DNA from 2 places in the Aquicoccus sp. genome. Region 1 is predicted to be linked to the other one. Evidence: riboswitches for the same ligand, from Rfam matches in the RefSeq annotation. Region 1 holds a riboswitch; the other holds the start of a gene.
What was found. Region 1 has a riboswitch for thiamine pyrophosphate ahead of thiB (thiamine ABC transporter substrate binding subunit). Riboswitches for the same ligand answer to the same signal wherever they lie in the genome.

Region 2: it holds a riboswitch for thiamine pyrophosphate, as region 1 does, so the genes downstream of both, ACESL9_RS10605 (YkoF family thiamine/hydroxymethylpyrimidine-binding protein) here and thiB (thiamine ABC transporter substrate binding subunit) in region 1, are expected to answer to the same signal.

The regions. Positions count from the first base shown of each region.
Region 1 covers NZ_JAWLDS010000006.1:17,218-24,694, reverse strand. The annotation lists gene ACESL9_RS02730 (hypothetical protein) at 168-578, shown strand; gene ACESL9_RS02725 (lytic murein transglycosylase) at 721-1,959, opposite strand; gene rnr (ribonuclease R) at 2,084-4,342, opposite strand; TPP riboswitch at 4,440-4,552, shown strand; gene thiB (thiamine ABC transporter substrate binding subunit) at 4,590-5,576, shown strand; gene ACESL9_RS02710 (thiamine/thiamine pyrophosphate ABC transporter permease ThiP) at 5,552-7,099, shown strand; gene ACESL9_RS02705 (ATP-binding cassette domain-containing protein) at 7,086-7,477, shown strand, end outside.
Region 2 covers NZ_JAWLDS010000045.1:4,089-11,565, reverse strand. The annotation lists gene ACESL9_RS10635 (P-loop NTPase) at 1-824, opposite strand, end outside; gene ACESL9_RS10630 (MarR family winged helix-turn-helix transcriptional regulator) at 844-1,470, opposite strand; gene ACESL9_RS10625 (sigma-70 family RNA polymerase sigma factor) at 1,529-2,392, shown strand; gene ACESL9_RS10620 (energy-coupling factor transporter transmembrane component T family protein) at 2,422-3,159, opposite strand; gene ACESL9_RS10615 (ABC transporter ATP-binding protein) at 3,156-4,745, opposite strand; gene ACESL9_RS10610 (ECF transporter S component) at 4,720-5,304, opposite strand; gene ACESL9_RS10605 (YkoF family thiamine/hydroxymethylpyrimidine-binding protein) at 5,366-5,974, opposite strand; TPP riboswitch at 5,965-6,077, opposite strand; gene ACESL9_RS10600 (AAA family ATPase) at 6,342-7,477, opposite strand, start outside.

The sequences.
Region 1 (7,477 bases):
CGGCTCCTTTCGGTTGCGGGAGTCACATATGAAGGTTGGAATATATATAACATGCGAAACATGGAATATGAAGGGTTGAGCCCGCTTGTAGCGCGGTCGAATTGTCGCGCCTGCCGGGCGGGGGTGGTCTTTACCATTCGTTAACCAGGGCCGGGTCAGATTGTGCCATGCGCTGGGTTCTGCCTTGTCTTGTCATTCTTGCGGGTTGCGACACACCGCATCCACGTTTCGCCGGGGTGGAGCCGGTGCGTATCACCGTGGGTCAGAGCACGTTCGACATCAGGGTCAGGGATCGCAAGGCCGAGGCGATCCGGCGCAACGTGGAATGGGCGCCGCGTCCGGAAGCGGTGGCACCGCGCGCGGTGGCGGCAATCGAGCGGGTGTCAGGCTGCACCGTGCACAGGCTCGATGGAGACCAGGCGCAGTTCTTTGCTTGGCTCAAGTGCGGCAGGGGTGACCGCCCGATGGAGATCTTGCCGGGGCGGATCGAATACGAGTGTGACATCGAGGATGCCCATGTCGATCGCGGGCTTGGCGAGACGGTGACCGGGATGACCTGCACGCCACGCCGGTATTGAGGTCGCAAGGCCGCCCGGACCGCGCGCCCACCAGCCCGCCCCCGCGCGTCCCGGGCGGCTTTGGCCGAAGCCGCGGGCCGCGCCGTGGGTGCGGACGCTCCGCGGGGAGTATTTGCTGCAAGATGAAGCAATGGGAGCCGGTTCAGCGCAGGTGGGCGAGCAATCCGGGCGAGGCGTAGCCGTCGGGCACGAGGCCGCGGGATTTCTGGTAGGCGCGCACAGCGTTGATAGTGAGAGGACCGATCCGCCCGTCGAGTTTTTCAGGGTCGAACCCGGCGGCGCGCAGACGGCGTTGCAATTCTACCCTCTCTTCGAAGCTGAGCGCGCGATCCTCGCGCGGCCAGCTTGCGCGGATCGGGCCGCCGCCCGCGATCCGGTCGGCGAGATGGCCCACGCCGATCACGTAGGCGTCAGCGGTGTTGTAGCTTTCCAGCACCTCGAAATTGCGGAAGATCATGAACGCCGCGCCGTTGTGACCGCCGGGCAGCAGGATCGAGGCGGGGCCATGATCGGGAATGCGTTCGCCATCTGCGGCACGGACCCCGAGATTGGCCCATTGCGAGGGCATTTTCTCAAGCTCGCGCCGGGCCAGCATGTGGTTGAAGCCTTTCGGCAGTGTCACCTCGATGCCCCAGGGCTGGCCGGTCTGCCAGCCGTTGGCGTGCAGATAAGCCGCCGCCGAGGCCAGCGCATCGGCGGGATCGTCGCCCCAGATGTCGCGGCGCCCGTCGCCGGTGAAATCCTCGGCATGAGCGAGATAGCTTGATGGCATGAACTGGGTATGCCCCATGGCTCCGGCCCAGCTTCCGCGAAGGTCGGCGGGGCGGGCGTCGCCATCGGCGAGTATACGGAGCGCGTCAAGCAGCTGCCCTTCGAAGAACGCCTCGCGCCGCCCGTCATGGGCCAGCGTGGCCAGCGCCTCGATCGTGGGGATGGTGCCGCGATAACCGCCATAGGCGGATTCGAGCCCCCAGATGGCAGTGAGGATTTCCTTTTCCACGCCGTAGCGCGCCTCGATCCGGTCGAGCAGCGCGCGGTGCTGTTGCAGCGCCTTTTTCCCGGCGGCGATCCGTGCGTCCGAGGCGGCGCTGTCGAGATAGACCCAGACCGTCTTGGTAAACTCGTTCTGGGTGCGGTCCTTCTCGATCACGTCGGTATTGTAGCGGATGCCGCTCAGGGCATCGTCGAGCACATGGCCGGGGATGCCCGCGGCGATAGCACGATCGTGAAATCCGGCGAGCCAGTTCTGAAAACCCGCGCTCCTGGTCGAGATCACGGGATTCAACATGACGGCCGGAGGGCGCAGCGATTGCACCGGTGGTTCGGCCAGCGCCGGTGCCGCGACAGGCGCGGCGAGCGCAATGATGAGCGAAAGACGCATGTGCCCGATGCCTTGATTCAGCGTTTTTCAGAAGGATAAGCCAAGTCGCGCTTCAGGCAAAGGCTGCTTTCTTGTGCGAGCGTAAATCGGCGGTGGCAAGCCGGAGGCAGCCGCGGGATGTTTCTTATTTCCGCGTACGCGAAACCTTGCGCTTCACCTTGTCGGATTTGCGTTTCGCGCGGGCAGGTTTGTGGCCACGGGGGGCCGATTTCGACCCGCCGCGCCGGGCACGGGGCAGGGGGTCGCCGTCGAGAGACACCAGTTCGAAGGCGAGCCCGCCGGTGACCGGCGCGGCCTCGGTCAGCTTGACGGTGACGCGCTGGCCAAGGCCGATCACGGTGCCGCTGTCGCTGCCGGTGAGGGTGCCGGCGTCGCGGTCGAGGCGGAAATATTCATGCCCCAGTGCGCGCATCGGGACCAGCCCGTCGGCGCCGGTCTCATCCAGCGTGACGAAAACGCCGAAACGGGCGATGCCCGAGATGCGGCCCGAGAAGGTGCTGCCGACGCGATCCGACAGGAAGGCGGCGAGGTAACGGTCATTGGTGTCGCGCTCGGCCATCATGGAGCGGCGTTCGGTTTCGGAGATATGCGCCGCGGTGGGTTCGAGTCGGGCGATATCGTCGGGTGAAAGCCCGTCCTCGCCCCATTTGTGGGCAGTGATCAGCGCTCGGTGCACCACCAAGTCGGAATAGCGCCGGATCGGCGAGGTGAAATGCGCATATGCCTGCAATGCCAGTCCGAAATGGCCGAAATTCGACGGGCTGTAATACGCCTGGGTCATCGAGCGCAGCGTGGCGAGGTTGATCAACTGATCATTCTCGGTGCCTTCGGCCTGGGCCAGAAGCGCGTTGAGATGGGCGGTTTTCAGCACCTGGCCCTTGGCCAGCGTGAGGCCCGCGGCCTCGGCGGTGTCGCGCAGCGTGTCGAGTTTCTCGGGCGGGGGTTCTTCGTGAACGCGAAAGAGGAGTGGCGAGCGGCGGGAGATCAATTCCTCGGCGGCCGCGACATTGGCCAGCACCATGAATTCCTCGATCATGCGATGGGCGTCGAGCCGGTCGGAGAAATTAACGCTTTCGACCTCGCCCTCGTCCGAGATCACGACCTTGCGTTCGGGCAGGTCGAGGTCGAGCGGCTGGCGGCGGTTGCGGGCATGGGCAAGCGCCTCGTAGGCGTTGAAGAGCGGGTGGATCACCTCGTCCATGAGCGGCGCGCATTGTTCGTCGGGATTGCCGTCGCGGGCCGCCTGCACGCGCCTGTAAGTGAGCGAGGCTGTCGAACGCATGATGGCGCGGGAAAAACGATGCGCGATCTTTTCGCCATGGGCGTCGATCTGCATCCGAACGGTGATGCAGGCGCGCGGCACGCCCTCGTGCAGGGAGCACAGATCGCCCGAAAGCCGGTCGGGCAGCATCGGCACGACACGGTCGGGAAAATAGGAGGAATTGCCGCGCTTGCGTGCCTCGGCGTCGAGCGCGGTGCCGGGGCGGACGTAATGGGCGACATCGGCGATGGCGACCCAGATCACATGGCCGCCTGCGTTCTTGGGGTCGTCATCGGGATGGGCCCAGCAGGCGTCATCGTGGTCGCGCGCATCGGCCGGGTCTATGGTGATGAGCGGCAGATCGGTCAGATCCTCGCGGTTTTCATCAAGCTTGGCAGGGTGCATCGCATCGGCCTCGGCGATCACCTCGTCGGGGAAGTCGTGCGGAATTCCATGCTGGTGAATCGCGATCAGCGAGACGGCGCGCGGCGCGCTCGGATCACCAAGCCGGGCGAGGACGCGGGCGCGGGGCAGGCCCATGCGGCCCTTGGGGCCGGATTGTTCGGCCTCGACCAATTCGCCCTCTTTCGCGCCGCCGGTGTCGGATTTCGGCACCTGCCATTCCTTGCCGTCGCCCTTGTCGATGGGCAGGATGCGCCCGCCTTCGGGAGTGGCGCGAAACACGCCCAGAACCTTGCGCGGGTTGGTGCCGATGCGGCGGATAAGCCTTGCCTCGTAGGCGAAATCGCCCTTGGTCTCGGTCAGGCGGGCAAGGATGCGGTCGCCCTCGCCCAAGGCTGGATCCGAGGCGCGCGGCACGATCACGATGGCGGGTGCGTCCCCTTCGCCCTGCCATTCCATCGGGCGCGCGGTCAGGTCGCCGTCGGCGGTCTGGGGGCCAACCTGCAGCACCGCCACGGGCGGGAGCTTGTCCGGGTCGCGATAGGTTTTCTTGCGCTTGGTGAGGTGGCCCTCGTCCTCAAGCTCCTTGAGCATGCGTTTAAGGTCGATCCGCGCCGCGCCCTTGATGCCGAAGGCGCGGGCGATGTCACGTTTGGAGCTTTGGGTCGGGTTGTCGGAAATCCATTGCAGGATCTCGTCACGGGAGGGCAGCTGGCTCATGTCTGCGCCCTAGCATGGCCCGCAGGCCCTGCCAACACCGAAGCGCCGGGGATGGAACGCGGGGTGCTTGCCAAGGCGGCGCCGGTTGCATAGGTGTTATTTCACCTCGGGGTGCCTGGACGGCGGTTCAGGCTGAGATGCTGAGCAAGAGGCGAACCCGTTGAACCTGAACCGGTTAAGACCGGCGGAGGGAAGGTCTGGGAGACTCCCAACACTTGCCCCGCCCGTCGCAAGAATGGGAGATGACATGAAACGTCTATTCATTGCCGCGGGAGTTCTTCTGGCCACCCAAGCCACGGCCGAAACACCCGTTCTGACTGTCTATACCTATGACAGCTTCGTTGCCGACTGGGGGCCGGGGCCGGCCGTCGAGGCGGCGTTCGAGGAGGTTTGCGATTGCGACCTTCAATTCGTGGCGGCGGGCGACGGGGCGTCGCTCTTGTCGCGGTTGCGGCTCGAGGGCGCGCGCAGCAAGGCGGACGTGGTTCTGGGGCTGGATACCAACCTGACCGCGGCGGCGCGGGAAACCGGGCTGTTCGCGCCGCACGGGATCGAGGCGGAGCTGGATGTGCCGCGCCCAGAGGCATGGCGGGACGAGTTGTTCCTGCCCTATGACTGGGGCTATTTCGCCTTTGTGCATGATCGCGAGAAATTGCCGCAACCGCCTGAAACCCTTGAGGAACTGGCCAATTCGGATGTCAGCATCGTGATCCAGGATCCGCGGTCCTCGACGCCGGGACTGGGCCTTTTGCTTTGGGTCAAGGCGGTGCATGGCGATGGAGCCGAAGCGATATGGGAAGGGCTTTCCGACAATATCGTGACGGTCACGCCGGGCTGGTCCGAGGCTTATGGGCTGTTTGGCGAAGGCGAGGCGGACATGGTGCTGAGCTATACCACGTCGCCCGCCTATCACCGGATTGCCGAAGAGGATGACAGAAAGGCTGCGGCGATCTTTCCGCAGCATTACATGCAGATCGAGGTGGCCGGAAAACTGGCCGCGAGTGCGCAGCCGGAGCTGGCCGATCAATTCCTCTCCTTCATGGTCTCGGATGCGTTCCAGTCGATCATTCCGACGACCAACTGGATGTATCCGGTCGCCATGCCCGAGGACGGTTTGCCCGACGGGTTCGATGCGCCGCTCGCGGAAGACAAGGCGCTTCTGTTTGCGCCGGACGAGGTTCCGGCGCAGCGGGAAGCGGCGCTGGCCGAGTGGCAGCGCGCGCTGTCGAAATGACGCGCAGCGGGCCGGGATGGGTCGCGGCGGGGATCGTCGCGGCGCTGATTCTCGGCCCGCTTGTCGCGGTTTTCATGCGCGCCGAGGCTGGCGCACAGGTGTTAACATCCGATTGGTCCGCCGTCCGGTTTACCATTTTGCAGGCCGCATTGTCGGCGTTGTTAAGCATTGCGCTGGCCATTCCGGTGGCCCGCGCACTGGCGCGGCGGGCGTTCCGGGGGCGGGGGATCCTGATCACGCTTCTGGGGGCGCCGTTCATCCTTCCGGTGATCGTCGCGGTTCTGGGGCTCTTGGCGGTGTTCGGACGCGCGGGGATCGTCAACACGGCGCTCACCTCGCTGGGCCTGCCGCCGGTGAGCATTTACGGGCTTCAGGGCGTGGTCCTGGCGCATGTGTTCTTTAACCTTCCGCTGGCCACGCGGATCATCCTTCAGGGCTGGCAGGGCATCCCGGCGGAACGGTTCCGGCTGGCGGCAAACCTGGGCCTGTCGGGGGTGCAGGTGGCGCGTTTCCTCGAATGGCCAATGCTGCGGGCAGTGGTGCCGGGGGCGCTGATGGTGGTGTTCGCGATCTGCCTGAGCAGTTTCGCCGTGGCGCTGACCCTCGGCGGTGGGCCGCGGGCGACCACCGTGGAATTGGCGATTTATCAGGCATTTAACTTCGATTTCGACCTGGGCCGTGCGGCCCGCCTGGCAGTGATCCAACTCGTGCTGGCGGGGTCGGCGGCCGTGGTCGCGTTTTGGGCCGCGGTGCCCGCCGGGTTCGGCGCGGGGCTGGGGCGGGTGGTGCGGCGGTGGGAGGCGGAGACCTGGGGGGCGCGGGCGCTCGATGCGGGGTGGATCGGGCTGGCGGCGGGGTTCCTGATCGTTCCGTTGGCGATGATTTTCCTCAACGGGGTTAACGGTTTGACGCAGGTGCCCGGCGCGGTCTGGCGGGCGGCGGGCGCGTCGATGACCATCGCGCTCATATCCACCGCGCTGTGCATCGGGCTGGCCTTGTCGTTGGCGATGGTGCGGCGCGGCTGGGCCGAGGTGGTGGCCTTGATGGGGATCGCGGTTTCGCCGCTGGTGATCGGCACCGGCCTCTTCGTGATCGTGAACCCCTGGATCGACCCCGCGCGCCTTGCCATGCCGGTGACGGCGCTGGTCAATGCGTTGATGGCATTGCCTTTTGCGATGCGGGTGCTGGCGCCTGACGTGGCGCGCACCGAGGCGGATTTCGGGCGGTTGGCCGATGCGCTGTCCTTGCGCGGGTGGGCGCGGTTGCGCTGGCTGATCCTGCCGCGGCTGCGCCCGGCGCTGGGGTTTTCGGCCGGGCTGGCGGGCGCGCTGTCGATGGGGGACCTGGGGGTCGTGGCATTGTTCGCGGACCCGGATTTCGCCACGCTGCCGCTGCAGATGTATCGCCTGATGGGCGCTTACCGAATGGAGGCGGCGGCGGGTGCGGGGCTGATCCTTCTGGCGCTAAGTCTCGGGATTTTCTGGATTTTCGACCGGGGAGGGCGCGGTGATGTTGACGCTTGAGGATGTGGTGATCCGGCAGGACGATTTCGAGCTGCGCGCGGATTTCGAGGTGCCCAAGGGCGCGCGCGTGTCGGTGATCGGGCCGTCGGGCGCGGGCAAGACGACGCTTTTGAACGTGATCGCGGGGTTTTTCGAGCCGAGCGCCGGGCGGGTGCTGTGGGAGGGGCGTGACATCACCCGGAAACCACCCGGAGAGCGCGCGATTTCCCTTTTGTTCCAGGATAATAACCTTTTTCCGCACCTGACGGTGTCGCAGAATGTGGGGCTGGGAATCGACCCCGGTCTGCGGCTCACGCCGGATCAGAAAGCGCAGGTCGAGGCGGCGTTGGAACGTGTCGGGTTGGCCGGCATGGGCGGGCGCAAGCCCGGGCGATTGTC
Region 2 (7,477 bases), on a different contig from region 1:
CCGCCCGGGCTGGCCGGTGCCGCGACTGGTTTTCCCGCGTCGTCGGCGAGTGTCCAGGCAAAAGGTGTGGTGATCCCCGCTGTCTCGGCTTCTGGTTGCGCAAGCGCGCCGGCAATGCGCCGATAGCTGTCCGCAGCCGGGCTTTCGGGGGCAGCGCGCACCAGCGGTGTGCCCTCATCGCCGCAATCGACCACAGCCGGGTCGAGCGGCACTTTGCCGAGAAAGGCGATGCCGAGTTCCTCCGCGATCGCCTCTCCACCGCCTTGGTGAAAGATGTGGGTGACGGTTCCGCAGGACGGGCAGGTGAAACCGCTCATGTTCTCGACAACGCCGAGGATCGGCACATTGACCTGCTCCATCATGCGCAGGCCACGCTTCGCGATCTTGAGGCTGACATCCTGTGGCGTACTGACCACCACGGCGCCCGCCAAAGGAAAGGCCTGCGCCAGCGTGAGTTGGATGTCGCCGGTCCCGGGTGGCAGGTCGAGGAGCATCACGTCGAGCGCCCCCCACTCAACCTGGCGAACGAACATCTGCAGGTATTTCGTCACCATCGGCCCGCGCATGATGGCGGGTGCTTCGTCATCGGTCAGCATCGCCATCGAGATAACCTTCACGCCATGCGCCTCGGCTGGAATGACCTTCTGGTTCGGGGACATGGTGGGCTTGGCCGCCGCGATACCCAGCATACGCGGTATTGACGGGCCGTATATGTCGGCATCCACCACACCGACGGAAAGGCCGGCATCCGCCATGGCAACTGCGATATTGGCCGTGACCGTGGATTTTCCCACGCCGCCCTTGCCGCTACTGATTGCAATCATGCGGGGTTCTGCTGTTTTATCAGGCTGCGCCATTTCGGCCTCCTTCGTTTGGTGATCCCGGCGTCGGGGTGTAGCTCGCGCAAAGTTTGGCTGTGTCCTCTGTTGCCAGTTCCGCAGCCATGCAGGCGCAAAACGCAGTGTCCCCGGATGTTCCGAAATGACTGCAGTCCTGGCAGGTCCCGAATGCGGGACCGTCCCGTCGCTTGGCCAGCGCCGATGACAGGCGGGACAAGGTCACGAGAAAGTGATCGCGTTCCGTGGGTCCCAGGCTGTCGATCACACCGATCAGGTCGCCCAGCGGATCCTTTTCGAGCATCTCACGCCCCCGGTTCGTCAGGTCGAGGGATACGCTGCGCCGGTCACGCTCGGATCGGGTTCGTGCGATCAGTTCGCGGCGTTCGAGTGACTTGATGATCTGTGATGCCGTTCCCCGCGTCGTTGCCTGGAAGCTGGCGAAGGCCGACGGGGTGCGGCTGCTGCCGTTGGCGCGGGCAAGGAAGCGAAGGCAGGTCCATTGTGCCGCCGTCAAGTCGGACTGGGAATTCTCGCTACGCGCCGCGCGCCCAAGATGGACGAGCAGTTCGGCGATTCGATCCGGGCCACGTGGTTCGTTGAACATATCTAAATGATAGCGGATCGAAATCACTTTGACAATTGTCAGTGTGCCAGACTAGTTTGGATTCGAAATCAAAGCAGTGTTTGCCATGAACAAGCCGATCACGAAACTCAGCCGCGGCGCGCGCCGCATCGCCACCTCCAAGATGTTGTCCGCTGCGGATGAACGCCAACTGGTTCGCGACTGGCAGGACCGCGGCGACAGGCGCGCACGGGATAGGCTGATTACGGCCTTTGCGCCCTTGGCAGCTTCGGTCGCAAGACGTGCCGGGCCGAAGAAATCGGGCGAGCTTGACCCGGACCTGGTTCAGCAGGCCAATCTCGGGCTGATAAAGGCAGCCGATCGGTTTGACCCGGAGCGCGACATCCGGTTCGCGACCTACGCGATCTGGTGGGCGCGGGCCGAGGTGCAGGCCTACACCCGCGCGAACAGATCGATTGTAAGGCGGCCGAATTCCGCACTGACGCGCAAGGCGGCTGCCCGGATCGCAAGTCTCGAGGCCGAGATGAGTGCCGATGCCGATCTCGAACAGTCACAAGCCGATGCTCGGCTTGCCGATGCACTCGGTGTGGATACGCAAAAGGCGGCAGCGCTGCGCGCGCAGATCAGGGGAAGCGACCAATCTCTGAATGTGCCGGCCGGGGAAGAAGGTGGCGCGGATCGCATCGCATCGCTGGTCGATCCGGCCAGCCTCGATGGGCCACTTGCCCTGAAAAACCTGGAAACGGTGGAACTGCGCCGGATGCTTGTCGAAGCGCTGGGCGCACTGCCCGATCGCGAACGCGCCATCATCGTCGCGACACAGGTGAAGGATCCCCCAGCGACGCTGGAGGGGCTGGGTGCGCTATACGGGGTCTCAAAGGAACGGGTGCGGCAGCTTCGCGAACGAGGGTTCGAGCGGTTGCGTGCGGCCATGCGGCTGCGCGATCTCGGGATTGAAAACCTCATTTGAAACCGCGGCGGTTTGGCCGGGCATGGCGCTCATGTAGCAGTGATCAATGGCATTGCCGTCATCGCAAGGAGCAAAAGCGATCCGACCGAAAGAAGAACCCAGTCGGACCGCGTAATCGGTGGCTGCGGCAGTTGGCTCCTTTTACGGTTCGGGTGCAGGCCGCGCGCCTCGAAAGCCAGGGCGGCGCGCGTGGCGCGGCGGATCGCATAGGCCAGAAGGGGAATGGCAAGGGCAACCGCTTCTGCCGGCGTCGGAATGCGCCGCAGGGGGCGGCCGAGGCGAATCGCGCGAGCCATTCGCAGTTGAAGCATCTCGCCGCGCAGATCCGGCACCATATGCATGGCCTGCATCAGGGCAAAACCCATCGCTGCGGGCAGCCGCAGATGTTGCATCAGGGCACGAACGAACTGCCCCGGGTCCGTTGTCAGGGCAAAGACCGCCGAGGTCATGCCACATGCGAGAACTCGAAAGAACAACACGAGGCCCGGCGCGACCGCAGGTGTGCCGCCTTGCTCCTGCGCCATCTGAACGGCAAAGCCCGACTCGGCGCGGAACAGCACCGATGTCGTGAAGAACCCAAAGCCGAAAAGCACGAAAGGGATCATCAGAACCAGCAGGCGGCGCGGTGGGATGCGCGCGTCGAGCAGCAGCAGTGCCGATGCGGCACAGAAGAGCGTAACCTGGAACCAGAGCTGGAAGATCAGGAGCGAACCCGCGATCCAGGCGAGGCAGAGCGCGAGCTTTGGCAGGGGATGAAATGCCTTCAACATGCGTCCTGAAGCCAATCGAGGACCGGGGCTGCATCCGGCGGTAAAAGTCCGGCCCTCGCCAAGCGCGTCCTGTCGCGCATCAGCGTCTCGCACGGGCCATCGAACCAAAGCCCGCTATCTGCCAAGAGGACGGCCCGGTCGGCCACGGATAGGGCGAAATCAAGGTCATGGCTGATGACGGCGATCGCGCGCCTGTCTCGGGCCAGTGCCCTGATTCGTTGGCCGAGCGCCGCTTGGGATGCGCCATCGAGACCTGCGGTTGGTTCATCGAGAATCAGCACGGGCCAGCGGTCACTTTCGGCCAGAAGCGCCAGTGAAAGGCGGCGTTTCTGGCCTTGTGACAGGGTAAAGGGGTGCTGATCCGCTACCGCCGTCAGGCCCCATCGGTCGAGGATCTGCCTGACCGCCTCGGGTGCGCGCCAAGGACTGCCGAGCTCTGCACGAACAGATTCCCGGCTGAAATGCGCTTCGGGGTTCTGGAACGCGACTGCTCCTGCCGGCCCGGTCCGCCGACCGGCGCGGGGTGGCAGCAACCCGGCAAGACATGCCGCCAAGGTTGACTTGCCCGCCCCGTTGGGTCCGAGGATCGCCAGCACTTCGCCGGCGCGTAGAGACAGCGACACCTCCCGCAGGACGACCGGCCCGAACGCCGGTGCGCAGGCCGCATTTTCAACGGTGACAAGTGTCTCGCCTGCTGTGTGCCCGGTGGGCAGGATACAATCCCGAAGCCGTCGGGCATGGTGCGGTGCGATGCGAGCGAGCGCATCCTTCAGGGTAACATCTGCAGCGATCACGTCCGGCAAGGCAAGGTGCAACTGCGTGGCAAGCGGCAGGGCTATTCCAGCCCGGGCGAGGGCCGCGCCATGTTTCGCCATCATCTCGCGGGGGGAACCTTTGGCGATCACGAGCCCGTCGCGGCCCAAGGCGACACAGTGGTCGATCTGGTCGAGAATCGGGCCAGGTTTGTGCTCCACGACCAGTGTGGTACTGCCCGACGCGAGGAGGAGATCGGCCATCCGCCGCGCCGCTGCCGGGGCGAGACTGGCTGCGGGTTCGTCTGCGAGCGTGACAGGCGCCCCTTGTGCCAGCAATGCAGCCAGTGCCACGGATTGCCGCTCGCCGCCTGAGAGGGTCATGATGCGTCGGTCCGCCCAGGTCTGTGGAATGCCGACACGGGCCATGGCCATTGTGACCAGTTCCGGGATAAGCGCAGCCGCGATGGCCTGGTTCTCGGGGCCGAACGCGATTTCGTCGCGCACGGTAAACCCGGCAAGCGACTGACCCGCGTCCTGAAAAAGGTAGCCACAGGTATCGGCCCATTCGGAGGGCCTGCGACTCTCTACGGGTCGCCCGCCAAGCTCGATTGCTCCGCGACGGGCGCCGGGAACGGACTCGGGAAACAATCCGGTTGCGGCTTGGAGAAGGGTTGACTTGCCCGAGCCCGAAGGGCCGAGCAACAGCACCCGCTCGCCCTCGCCCAGGGCAACAGACACTGGCCCGATCGCATCGTTGGTCGCCCCGTAGTGGCGTAGTGACACGTGGTCAAAGGCCAGCGCATCAGGCATGTGCGTCGCGACGGTCACGGTCGATGGCAAGCCCGGACAGCACGCCGGTGCGGTAGAGCGCCTTGACGATGACGTGACCCAGAAGCCCGCCGAGCAACGCGCCCGACGCCAGCCGGAGCACGAACATCGCCACCAGCAGGCCAGGCGCCAGGCTGCCGTAATCGAATCTTATCCAAGTATAGACAAAGGAAAAGAACGCTGCCCCCATGCCGGCCGCCATCAAGACGTGCAGCGAGTAGCGCCGCCACCGTGTCGCGGCGAATACGGCCTCGGCCCCCGCGCCCTGCACCAGCCCGGTCAACAGCAGGAGAAGCCCTGCGGGGCTGCCCAAGAGCACCTGCACCGCAGCCGCCATGACCTCGGAGATCAGCGCGACACCGGGCTTGCGAATGATCGCCGCCGCGACGATCGAGACGATGAACCAGAACCCCATCACGACATCCATGGTCACCGCGCCAAAAACCGCCTGGAGAACGAGCCAGACCTGGACCCACGCCAGGTAGAGCACGCCGAATACCGCCCCCAGCACGGCGACGATCAACGTTTCGCGAAGAGTCCAGATGGATTGGTTGGGCATGTCAGCCTCCTTTGATCGAGAATTTGGTGTGGAATGGCCGGGTGCGTTTCCGGCGACGGGATCACGCGACGCTCGGTGAATTTGCCGATACGGTCACGTCCATGGCGATATGCCCGGTCTCGGATCCGAAACTGGTAAAGGCCTGACCCAGGGTCTCGAAAACGGGGCCGGCATCACCGCGCAACGCGGTGCAGAAATTCTTGGACCGGTCGAACACGCCGGAGCCCTTCAGGAATTCGATACAGCCGTAGATCTCGTCCATGTGGTGTCCGACCCCGAGAGGATAGAGCGACAGCTGTGCCGCGATGTCCTGCTCCGTGCGCACTGCATGGGCCACGGCTGCGCGACTGGCGGCAATGCGGTCTGCCATTCTCATATCACGCTTCTGGCCTGTCACCGGCTGGCAGATCGGATCGTCAGGTTCGCCCGGACAGCCCCGCGAAACGGTGGCGTGCATGGTCGTATGAACGTCTGTTCGAGCGGCCGCGCAGAACAGGTCGCGCATTGCCGGAAACATCACTTCGGGCGGGCCGACCATCAGCGTCGAAAGATGGTCGGTGTCGAGCCTCAGCCGATCTCGCCAAGGCTCCAGCGCGTTGAGTGCGCCAAGGATGATGTCGACGAAATCGTCCGACATCGGATATAACGAGATTTGTGCCCCTGAAAACATGTTCACCTCACTCCGCTGGCATTACCCAGATCAGCTCAAGGGTCCGAGGACTTGCGTCCTGCATCTCAGCCCCGGCGCTACGGAGCTCCCCTGCGTGTGCTCAGTAATTCAGACCGGGCCCGAAACGTCAAGCCGCATCAGGAGACTGACGGGATCCAGCCCGGATTCCGCTGTTTCCGGCGAGCGCACGCTCTGCCGATCGCGCTGGATTAGGACAGGAGCGTTGGCGCGCCGGAGTGGTGTTTGAATCGGAAGATGTTCCTTTGGGTGGTGTGGCGTGGTGACATTTCACGCAAATCTTGTTGTGAGCAGGACATGAACAGCATGTGGTCGGATCCGGAGAGGCGGATCCTTCCGCTATCCCTGATCATACGGCGGTCTCTGCATTGGAAGGGCGGTCGAGGCGCAGCGCGTTGCCTCCAAGATCGCGGAAGGCGCGCTGGCGGCAGGTCAGGACGATGATTTGCAGATCCCCTGCCTGCCGGTGCAGGGCGTCGAACATGCGTTCGATCCGGTCATCATCGGTAAAGACAAGTGCATCATCGAGGATCACCGGCGCGATCCGGCCGGCGGCGGCGAGCATACGGGCGAAAGCGAGGCGCACCAGTAGCGCCACTTGTTCCTGTGTGCCACCCGACAGTATGTCGATCGGCTCCTCCCGACCTTCGCGGATGAGCGCGTCGGGCAGCAGGGATTCCTCCCCCCAGGTCAGTTCGGCCTCGGGCCAGAGCAAGTGCAAGAGTGGCTTCAATTCCTTTGCAATAGGGGTGAAATATCGTTCGCGCGCCTCGGTGCGGGCCGCCTCCAGCGCCTTTTCCAGCCGCTGCAAAACCTTAACTTCGTGTTCGATCCGGGCAAGGGTGGCGGTGGCCACCCTGAGCTCCTGTTCGGTCTCGGCCAGGCGTTCCTCGACCGCATCGCCAGAGGACCGGGTAATCCGTTCGTCCAGTCGGGCCATAAGCGGTTTCAGGCGGGCAATTTCCTCCCGTGCGCCTTGTTCGACCGATTCCGCGCGTTTCAACGCGGCTTCGCTACCGGTGAGATCTGGGGTGTCGCGTGCCTTCTCCGCATGGATCGTTTCGGCGGCTTGAAGCGCCTCGGCAGTCCGCTGCATGTCCGAGGCGAGGTTGTCTTCCGTCGTATCGCCGTATCTTGACAGCGTCTCTTCAGCCCGCTTAAGGCGCTCACGGAGCGATGTGAGCGCCGCCTCTGCCTTCGTGGCCTCGTTGCGGGCATCCGATACCCGTTCAGACGCGGTATCGCGTGCGATGCGCGCTACTTCTTGGGCGGCACGCGCGTGTTTCAGCGCGGCCTCCGCCGTGGCCAGGTCAGGCGCGTCGGCGTCTTCATCCACCTGCGGGATTTTCGCAAGCGCATCGCGCAAGGAGTTGATCCCCTCGGGTGCAAGGCTGTTCAGGACGGCCTTTGCCTCCCCGTGTCGCCGTTCGGCCTCGATCCGGGCTGCGGCACTGGCGCGGGCCGCCTTTAGATCGTCAGCACCGA